One region of the Sphingomonas carotinifaciens genome, then DNA from elsewhere that is predicted to be linked to it. Evidence: predicted binding sites of a transcription regulator. Region 1 holds the regulator's gene; the other holds the start of a gene.

Region 1 (4,958 bases):
CCGTCCATCTCCTTGACCAGCTTGGCATTCGCCTGATGCTGGCGCTGGCTGCCAAAACCCTTCCACTTGTCGGTGGTCAGGTAGCCATAGGAGAGATAGCCCTTGAGCCCGCCACCCAGGTCGCCGCTATCGGCGCGGACGAAGGCACGAACGGTGTCGTTGCTGCCATAGGTGCCGGAGGCGACCAGATCGGCGGTGTCGGCAGGGGCGCGGCTTTCGAACTGCAGCGTGCCGCCCAGATTGCTGGTCGAGGCGGTGCCGAGCGCGCCCGCACCCTGCGCAACGGTGGTGCTGCCGATATTTTCGGAGATGATCGCGCGGCTGATGTGCAGGCCGTTGACGTTGCCATAGCTCATGTCGCCAAGCGGCACGCCGTCGAGCGTGAAGCCGAGCTGGTTCTGGTTGAAGCCGCGCAGCGAGATGCGCGTCGACCATTCATAGGCGCCGAACGCGTCGGCGGACTGGAAATTGACGCCGGGCAGCTTGGCGGCCGCCTTCAGCGGCGAGGTGCCCGGCGGCAGGCGTTCCAGATCGGCGGCGGTGATCGTCTGCACCTGACGGGTCTGGCCGAAGCCGAGGACGACGATGTCCTGTCCGTCGCCGCCGGGAGCGGGATCGTCGGCGACCAGCGTTGCCGTGTCGGCGACCTGGGCGGTGGCGTGCTGCGCGGCGAGAAGCGCGATGGATGCGGCACCGGCGCGCCAGATATGTGCGGTCATGATCGTCGTCCCCCTATGGGGCGACATTGCGCCCCTTTGGCGGGGCTGGTGACGTGATTTGGTTACCGGATCACTACAATTGCGCGGCCGAACGGTGACGCGGGGAAGGCGCGTGCGATAATCGCATGACCGGCCCCGGTCCCGAGATGCGTGCGACATCGGCGGGACCGGGGCGGTCATGTTCCGCCGCGATCAGTCGTAGCGGCGGAGAAGGCCGGACAGCTTGCCCTGCACCCGCACCTGCGCGGGCGCATAACGCTGCGGATCGTAGGAGCGGTTGGCGGGATCGAGCCGCACCATCGCGCCCTCACGGCGGAAATATTTCAGCGTCGCCTCGCTGTCGTCGATCAGCGCCACGACGATCTCCCCGTCGCGCGCGGTTTCGGTGCGGCGGATCAGGGCGTAGTCGCCATCGAGGATACCCGCCTCGACCATCGAGTCGCCCGATACCTCCAGCGCATAATGCTCACCCGAGCCGAGCAGCGCCGCAGGGACGGCCAGCGTCGAGGACCCCTCGAACGCCTCGATCGGCAGGCCGGCGGCGATGCGACCGTGCAGCGGGATTTCCAGCACGTCGTTGGCCGGGATCGGGCTGGCGGCGGCGGCGGCGGGCGCGGTGGTGCCGACGGGTGGTGCCGGTGTCGCAGCTGCCTTCGGCTCGGCCGGGCGCTCCGGCATGCGCAGCACCTCCAGCGCGCGGGCGCGGTTGGGCAGGCGGCGGATGAAGTCGCGTTCCTCCAGCGCGGAGATCAGGCGGTGGACCCCCGACTTCGACTTGAGGTCGAGCGCGTCCTTCATCTCCTCGAACGACGGGGACACGCCCGTCTCCGTCAACCGGTCATTGATGAAGCAGATCAGCTCGTGCTGCTTGCGCGTGAGCATCGCGGAACCTCCGTCCAGAACAGACGTGGAACTTATAAGGAACGTTTTGGCTTGCGTCAAGCGAGGGGCAGGATTTCCGCCGAGTCGCCCGCCTGTGCCGGGGGGGCGTGCGGCTCGCGCACGATCAGGCAGGTGGAACGGGCGAGGGTCAGGAGCATGGAACTGTCCTGGATGGTGGAGGCGTAGGCGCGGCCGTCGCGGAGTTCGGCGCGCAGATAGTCGGTGCGCGGGCCGTTGGCGGGGAGGGTTTCGCCGAGCAGGGCGAGGGCCGGGCGGGGGAGCGGGTCGGCGGCGCCGGCTAGGGCGGCGACGAGGGGCTTCACGAACAGCATGGCGGTGACAAAGGCGGAGACGGGATTGCCGGGCAGGCCGAGCACGAGCGCGTCGCCAAGCCGGCCGGCCATCATCGGCTTGCCGGGGCGCAGCGCGATGCGCCAGAAGTCGATGGTGCCACCGGCCGCGGCGAGCGCGGGGCGGACGAGGTCGTGATCGCCGACCGACGCGCCGCCGGTGGTGACGAGCAGGTCGGCGCGTACGCCGGCAAAGGCGCGGGTCAGCGCGTCCAGGTCGTCGGGCAGGATGCCGAGGTCGATGATCTCCACCGGCAGGTCGCCCAGCATCGCGGCGAGCATGACGCCGTTCGATTCAGGGAGGGCGAGGCCGCTGGCATCGCTGCCCGGCGCGACCAGCTCGTCCCCGGTGGCGGCGATCGCCACACGCACGCGGCGGCGGACGGGGAGGGCGGCGACCCCGCCCGTCGCGGCGACGGCGATGCGGGCGGGGGTGAGACGCTCGCCCGCGGTGACCAGACGCTGGCCGGTGTGGAAGTCGAGCCCGCGGGGACGGACGTTGCGTCCGGCGTGCGCCGGGCCTTCGCCGGTGAGGGTCAGGCTGGCGCCGTCGCGCCCGGCCTCTTCCTGGATCAGCACGGTATCGGTGCCGGGGGGCAGGGCGGCGCCGGTGAAGATACGGGTCGCCTGGCGTGCGCCGACCGATGCCTCGAAAGGGCGGCCGGCGGCGCTTTCGCCGATCACCTGCCACGGGCCGGGCATGTCGTCGAAGCGGATCGCATAGCCGTCCATCGCCGACAGGTCGGCGGCGGGTTGCGTGCGGGCGGCGACAATGTCGGCCGCGGCCCAGCGACCCGCCGCGTCGCGCAGCGGCAGCGTTTCGGTGGACACGGGCACGGCGAGCGCGAGCAGGCGTGCCTGTGCCTGCGTGACGGGGACGAGCGGGGTGGCGGCGGAAATGGCGATATCCTTCGCAAAGCGGCCGGGGGAGAACGGCGTCGGGGCGGCAAGGGTCCGTGGTTGATCCCTGATGGACGGATGCGATATCCTATCCGCCCAAGGAGAAGCCGATGCGAGCCCTTTCCGTTCTCGATACCGTTTTCGCCCGGCACCCGCGTGCGGTGGGTGAAAGCTATCTCGACCATGCGCGCACCGCGAGCCGGTTCGGGCTGGCGATGCTGGGCGGCGGGCTGGCCTGCATGGTGCATGCCGCGGTGCCGGCGCTGTTCACCACCACCGGCAGCGACACGATCCGGCGGCTGCATGCGCGGATGAGCGGTCGGGCCGGACAGGCGGCGGCCGCGCGCGACGGGTTCTGCTACGAAATCTGAGCAGCCGCGACCACAGGGGCGACCCAGTCGCCCGACTTGCCCCCCTGCTTGGCGAGGAGGCGGATGTCGGACAGGACCATCGCCTTGTCGAGCGCCTTGGCCATGTCGTAGAGCGTCAGCAGCGTGACGGAAACCGCGGTCAGCGCCTCCATCTCCACCCCCGTCTGCCCCGCCGTGGCGGCGGTCGCGGTGGCGGTGACGCCGCCTTCGTCCAGCGCCAGATCGATCTCGATCTTCGTCAGCGGCAGCGGGTGGCAGAGCGGGATCAGGTCGCTGGTCCGCTTGGCCGCCATGATGCCGGCGACGCGGGCGACCGCCAGCACGTCGCCCTTCTTCGTGCGACCCTCGGCAATGGCGGCGGCCGCTTGCCCTGACATGGTGATGCGGCCCGACGCGACCGCCTGGCGCTGCGTCACCGCCTTGTCGCCGACATCGACCATGCGGGCCGCGCCGTCGGCATCGATATGCGTCAGCCCCGGCATCAGCCGACCAGCGCGCGGGTCGCGGCCTCGACATCGGCCTGCCGCATCAGCGCTTCGCCGATCAGGAAGCAGTGGATGCCGTGCTGCGCCATCGCATCGAGGTCGGCACGGCTGGTGAGGCCGCTTTCGGCGACGAAGGTGCAGCCCTGCGGCGCGTGGCCGACCAGATCATAGGTGTTCTGGAAGTTCACCTCGAACGTCTTCAGGTTGCGGTTGTTGACGCCGATCAGGCGCGAGCGGAGGCGCGCGGCGCGCTCCATCTCGGACAGGTCGTGCACCTCGACCAGCGCGTCCATCCCGCATTCGAGGGCCGCCGCCTCGATCTCCTGCATCTGCGCGTCGTCCAGCGCGGCGACGATGATGAGGATGGCATCGGCCCCCAGGGCGCGTGCCTCGTGCACCTGCCACGGGTCGATCATGAAATCCTTGCGCAGCACGGGGATCGACACGGCGTTTCGGCCCGCCTCCAGATAGGCGTCCGATCCCTGGAACCAGCGTTCGTCGGTCAGGATCGACAAACAGGCGGCCCCGCCGGCTTCATAGGCGCGGGCATGGGCAACGGGATCGAAATCCTCGCGGATCAGGCCCTTGGACGGGCTTGCCTTCTTCACCTCGGCGATAAGCGCGTGGCCGGTCCTTGCATCGAGCGCGGCGCGAAAGCCGCGCGGGGCGCTTTGCCCGGCGATCCGCTGGTCGAGATCGGCGTGCGAGATCGTCGCCTTGCGCGCGGCGACATCGGCGCGCTTGGTTTCCAGGATGCGGTCGAGCATCGTCGTCATCGGTAGGCAATCCATTGATCGAGCAGACGGGCGGCGGCGCCGTCGTCCAGCACGCGGGCAGCGGCGACCGCGCCACGGCCAAGCGTCGTGCTGTGCCCCGCGACAAGGAGCGCGGCGGCGGCGTTGAGCAGCACCGCGTCGCGGTAGGCGCCTTCCTCACCGGCGAGCAGGCGCTGAAGCGCGGCGGCGTTGTGGGCGGCGTCGCCGCCGCGGATCGCGGAGACGGGATGGCGGGGCAGGCCGGCATCCTCGGGCGTGATCGTGGCGGGTGCTACGAGCGTGCCGACGGAGACGGCGATGCTGGGGCCGGCGCCGGAGAGTTCGTCCAGCCCCTCCTCGCCCGAGACGACCAGTGCGGCCTGGGTGCCGAGCTGGTTCAGCGCCTCCGCATAGAGCGGGGCATAGTCGGGGCGGGCGATGCCGATGAGCTGGCGGGTGACGTGCGCGGGATTGGCGAGCGGGCCCATCAGGTTGA
Region 2 (4,958 bases), 330 kb from region 1:
ACCTTTACCCAGAATGGAATGTAGCGCGTGCCACGCTCCAGACCCTCGTCATAGGATTTCAGCGTCGCAACTTCGGCTGCGGTGAACCGTGCCTGCGCGGCGGGATCGGCCACCACCAGCTTGGTCGCGTCGAACACCAGATACATGTCGTTGCGCAGGTTCGGGACTGCCGCCGCCGGCACCTTGCTCAATGCGCCGTAATCATCGATCCGGGCGGCGACATCGCGGGACAGCGTTGCCAGCCCGGCATAGACCGCCGGTTTCGCCACGTGTTTCAGGCGCAGGGCCTCGGTGATCGTCCCTCGTGCCGCGTCGACGGTCGGCAGCGTCGTGCCCGCCTTGTCGGCATAGGCGCGCGCTGCGGCCTCGGCCGTCGCCACAAAGGCAGAGGTGGCGCTTTCCGGCATTGTTCGGTTGAGCGCATAGGCGGTTGGCGCACAGCCGATCAGGATCAGCATGATGAGCCCCATGCCCTTCTGCCCGTCATTGCCGCCATGCGCGAAGCTGACCGCGCTGCAGGTAAAGATCAGCAGCGCACGAATGCCCTTTGGCGGCGGCGTCTGCCCCACGGGTTCACGGTACAGCACCGGGTTCTTCAGGAAGCGCTTCATCACCAGCAGCAACAACATCGCGCCGACGAAACCGACCACCGGGCTGAACAACAAGGCAGACAGCACCTTGCGCACCTGCGCGCCGTCCACGCCCGATCCGGGCGCAGCAGTCAGCCACTGATGGGCCAGCCCCACACCCAGGATCGACCCGATCAGGGCATGACTGGAGGAGTTGGGCAATCCCACGAACCATGTCGCCAGGTTCCACAGCACGGCCGCGAGTAGCAGCGCGAAGATCATGGCAAAGCCGCCGAGAGAGCCGACGTGCAGGATCAGGTCGATGGGAAGCAGGGTGATGATGGAATAGGCAACCGCCCCGCTCGAGGCCATGACGCCCAGGAAGTTGAACACCCCCGACCACACCACCGCCACGGGGGCGGGCAATGCATGCGTGTAGATCACGGTCGCCACCGCGTTGGCGGTGTCGTGGAAGCCGTTCACGAATTCGAAGCCGAGCGCGATCAGCAGCGCCAATCCGAGGAACAGGAACACGCCGCCCGCCAGGGGCGCGCCCACCTCGGCCGTGTCGGCGGCCACGCTCACCCCGGCATAGGCCAGCCCGCCGATCAGCAATGCCAGAAAAGCCCAGCGTCCCCCCGGATGCCATCCGCCATCCAGCCGGGGCCCCCTGTGAGTGGACGCAGGCGCGTCCCCACGATCCAGCGCAATGCTTGTCATGGAATGCGGCCTGCGCCCCTTGGGTGACAGAATGATGACATGGATTAGCGGTACGTCCCGATTCGATACGGGATGTCAGCGACCGGCCAGCGCAACGGGCGCCCGTGCCACCAGAGCAGCGATCTGAACCGACCCATCGCGCCGCATCTCCGCTTCGCACCGACGAATGTCCGCGATCACCTTCAACTCACGTCCCTGCTGACCGCATGCGGCGTGCGCGGCACGGCGCACACGCGCGGCCAGCATGGCATGGTGATCGGCACGGGAAAGATCAAGATCGCCGTGACGCACCTGGACGCGCACGGGCTGACGATCCTGCGCGACGGCGGCGGACGGCAGGCACGCGAACAACGCCGCCGCAAGGGCGGTCGGAATAAGGCTATTCATGATGGTGGCTCCTGTGGATGGTGCCTGTTCTGCCGGCCTTCACGCCCGGTCATCGGCACACCGCGACGCCATTAGATGCGATTCGTTGCGCGCCCGCTACGATCATGCGTCAGCGCCGTGACGTGTCGGTCGCGCTTGCTCCTTGGCGCGTCGTTCCCTACCTGTTCGCCGATGAGTCTCCCGCAGCCGACACCCGCCGATCCGCCCTATCTGCGCAACCTGAACGATCAGCAGCGCGAGGCGGTGTTGACCACCGATGGTCCGGTGCTGATGTTGGCCGGCGCGGGCACCGGCAAGACCGCGGCGCTGACCGCGCGGCTGGCGCACCTGCTCTACACGCGCAAGGCGTGGCCGTCGGAAATCCTGGCCGTTACCTTCACCAACCGTGCGGCGCGAGAGATGCGCGAGCGTGTCGGCCGTCTTGTCGGTGAAGCCGTGGAGGGAATGCCGTGGCTGGGCACCTTTCATGCCATCGGCGCGAAGATGCTGCGTCGCCACGCCGAGCTAGTCGGGCTCCAATCGAACTTCACCATCCTCGACACCGACGATCAATTGCGCTTGCTGAAACAGCTCATCATCGCGGCCGATATCGACGAGAAGCGGTTCCCCGCGCGCAGTCTCGCCGGCCTGATCGACGAATGGAAAAACAAGGGGCTTACGCCCGGCGACGTCGATGCCGGGGAGAGCGAGCGCTACGCCAATGGCCGCGGCGGCGAACTGTACGAGCAATATCAGACGCGGCTTCGCGCGGTGAATGCCTGCGACTTCGGCGATCTGCTGCTCCACATGCTGACCGTCCTGCGCACCAACCGAGAGGTGCTGGAAGCCTATCAGCAGCGCTTCCGCTATATCATGGTGGACGAATATCAGGACACCAACAGTGTCCAGTATCTGTGGCTGCGCCTGCTGGCCCAGGCCCGGCGCAACATCGCCTGCGTCGGGGACGATGACCAATCCATCTATTCGTGGCGGGGTGCCCAGGTCGAGAACATCCTGAAGTTCGAAAAGGACTTCCCGGGCGCAAAGGTCATCCGCCTCGAACAGAATTACCGCTCGACCCCCCACATACTGGGCGCCGCGTCCGGCGTGATCGCCAACAACGGTGGGCGCCTCGGCAAGACGCTGTGGACCGAACTCGATGTCGGTGAGAAGGTTCGGGTGCTGGGTGTCTGGGACGGGCCGGAGGAGGCGCGCCGGGTCGGGGAGGAGATCGAGGCGGCACGCCGGGACGGCACCTCGCTCGACAATATCGCCATCCTTGTCCGCGCGCAGCACCAGACCCGCGAGTTCGAGGACCGGTTCATCGCGATCGGCCTGCCCTATCGCATCGTGGGGGGCCTGCGATTTTACGAGCGTGCCGAAATCCGCGATGCGCTCGCTTATCTGCGCGTCGTCAACCAGCCGGCCGACGACCTGGCTTTCGAGCGCATCGTCAACGTCCCCAAGCGAGGGCTGGGCGACAAGGCGCTGGCCAAGATCCATCAGCTTGCCCGCGCCGAACGCGTGCCGCTTACCATCGCCTCTGCGCGGATCCTCGATACCGACGAACTGACGCCGCAGGCGCGTCGCTCGCTCGGCAATCTGGTCGGCGACATCGCCCGCTGGCGCGACATGGCACGCGACCTGCCCCATGCGGAACTGGCGCGCCAGCTGCTCGATGAAAGCGGCTACACCGCGATGTGGCAGGCCGAGAAGTCCGCCGAGGCCGCCGGCCGGCTGGAGAACCTGTCCGAACTCGTCCGTGCGATGGAGGATTATGAATCGCTCGGCGCGTTCCTCGACCATGTCAGTCTGGTCATGGATAACGAGGGCGCCGCGCGCGAGCCGCAGATCACGATCATGACGATGCACGCGGCCAAGGGCCTCGAATTCGACACCGTGTTCCTGGCGGGCTGGGAGGAAGGCCTGTTCCCGTCACAGCGCGCGCTGGACGAGGGTGGCACGCGCAGCCTGGAGGAGGAACGCCGTCTCGCCTATGTCGGGATCACCCGCGCGCGGCGCCGGGCGACGATCCTCCATGCGGCCAATCGCCGCATCTATGGGCAATGGACATCCAGCCTGCCCAGCCGCTTCGTCGCCGAACTGCCGCCCGAGCATATCGATGCGGAAACGACGATGTCGGGTGGCGAGAGCCTGTGGCGTGCCAACTGGACCGAACATGCCGATCCCTTTGCCGACGTTTCGCGCGGCACCGGTCGCGGACCCGGTTGGCAGCGCGCCGCCGCCACCAACTCGACCTTCTCCACCAAGCCGCAGCGAATCGTGGAGGCCCGCGCGAGCGCGGTCAGCCTGGGCAACAAGGGGCGTAGCGATGTTTCGCTCGGCCAGCGCGTCTTCCACCAGAAATTCGGCTATGGCGTGATCGCCGCGATCGAGGGCAACAAGCTGGAGATCGACTTCGAGCAGGCCGGTCGCAAGCGGGTGATGGACAGCTTCGTCACGCCTGGCTGAGCGTCGTTCAGGAACCGTATCGATGGCCGTCCGTATCGTTCTGGTCGCCCGGCCGTCGGGCGCCAGAGGACCGCACCCATGAAGACCTCGCTCCTGCTCGCCATCACCCTGGTCGCTGCCGTGACGCCAGCCGCCGCCCAAAGCCCGTCGGATGAAGCCCACTTCCGCGCCGCGCAGGAGCGTTTCGACCGCGAATATCAGCGCTACCGGCAGGAGGTGGATCTGTATCAGTCGCGCCGCACGAGTGACGATTACCGGGAGTTCCCCGGCGCGCGGGACGATGGGCGATACCAGTCGCAGGCCGGGCCCGGCGGCTACCGCGCGGCGCCGGCCATTCCGGCCGATGGCTATGACGGGGACGAACCCTTTTACGATCCGGCGCCAGACTATCGCAGCGGCGATTACCGGGAGCGCACCCTATCATCCGACGAGCGTGTCTATGCCGGCACCGACGGGCGCTATTACTGCCGCCGTTCGGACGGCACCACCGGACTGATCGTCGGTGGTGCGGCCGGCGGTATCCTGGGCAATGTGATCGATGGCGGGCGCAGTCGGGTGGTGGGGACGTTGCTGGGCGGCGCCGCGGGTGCGTTGGCGGGGCGGTCTATCGATCAGAACCGGCAGATCCGCTGCCGCTGAGCGCCGTCAGCGCGGCGACGATCACCCGGTCCGCACAGGGCCGGATGATCGTCGGTGCCGCCACCTCTCCCGGCATCTGATCGACGCGATCGGTGAGAACAAGAACGCGGACCGCCGGCCATTGCCGGGTGATCATCGCGGCCAGTTCGGCGCCACGCGCTCTGCCCGGCTGGTCCAGATCGACAAGCACGA

The links. Region 1 encodes LexA, which represses DNA repair genes until DNA is damaged. Its sites were predicted from a motif close to GTTCCNCNCTTGTTCT; they were not measured.
Region 2: a site for LexA is predicted at 1,829-1,844, ahead of GQR91_RS13030 (ATP-dependent helicase). Genes of this name have one in related genera too.

The regions. Positions count from the first base shown of each region.
Region 1 is NZ_WSUT01000005.1:1,999,535-2,004,492, forward strand. Features, by position in the region: gene GQR91_RS11530 (TonB-dependent receptor) at 1-719, opposite strand, end outside; gene lexA (transcriptional repressor LexA) at 912-1,601, opposite strand; gene GQR91_RS11540 (molybdopterin molybdotransferase MoeA) at 1,658-2,851, opposite strand; gene GQR91_RS11545 (DUF6356 family protein) at 2,962-3,222, shown strand; gene moaC (cyclic pyranopterin monophosphate synthase MoaC) at 3,210-3,704, opposite strand; gene trpC (indole-3-glycerol phosphate synthase TrpC) at 3,704-4,483, opposite strand; gene trpD (anthranilate phosphoribosyltransferase) at 4,480-4,958, opposite strand, start outside.
Region 2 is NZ_WSUT01000005.1:2,329,608-2,334,565, reverse strand. Features, by position in the region: gene GQR91_RS13040 (inorganic phosphate transporter) at 1-1,289, opposite strand, end outside; gene GQR91_RS13035 (UrcA family protein) at 1,365-1,676, opposite strand; gene GQR91_RS13030 (ATP-dependent helicase) at 1,848-4,127, shown strand; gene GQR91_RS13025 (glycine zipper 2TM domain-containing protein) at 4,206-4,766, shown strand; gene GQR91_RS13020 (response regulator) at 4,732-4,958, opposite strand, start outside.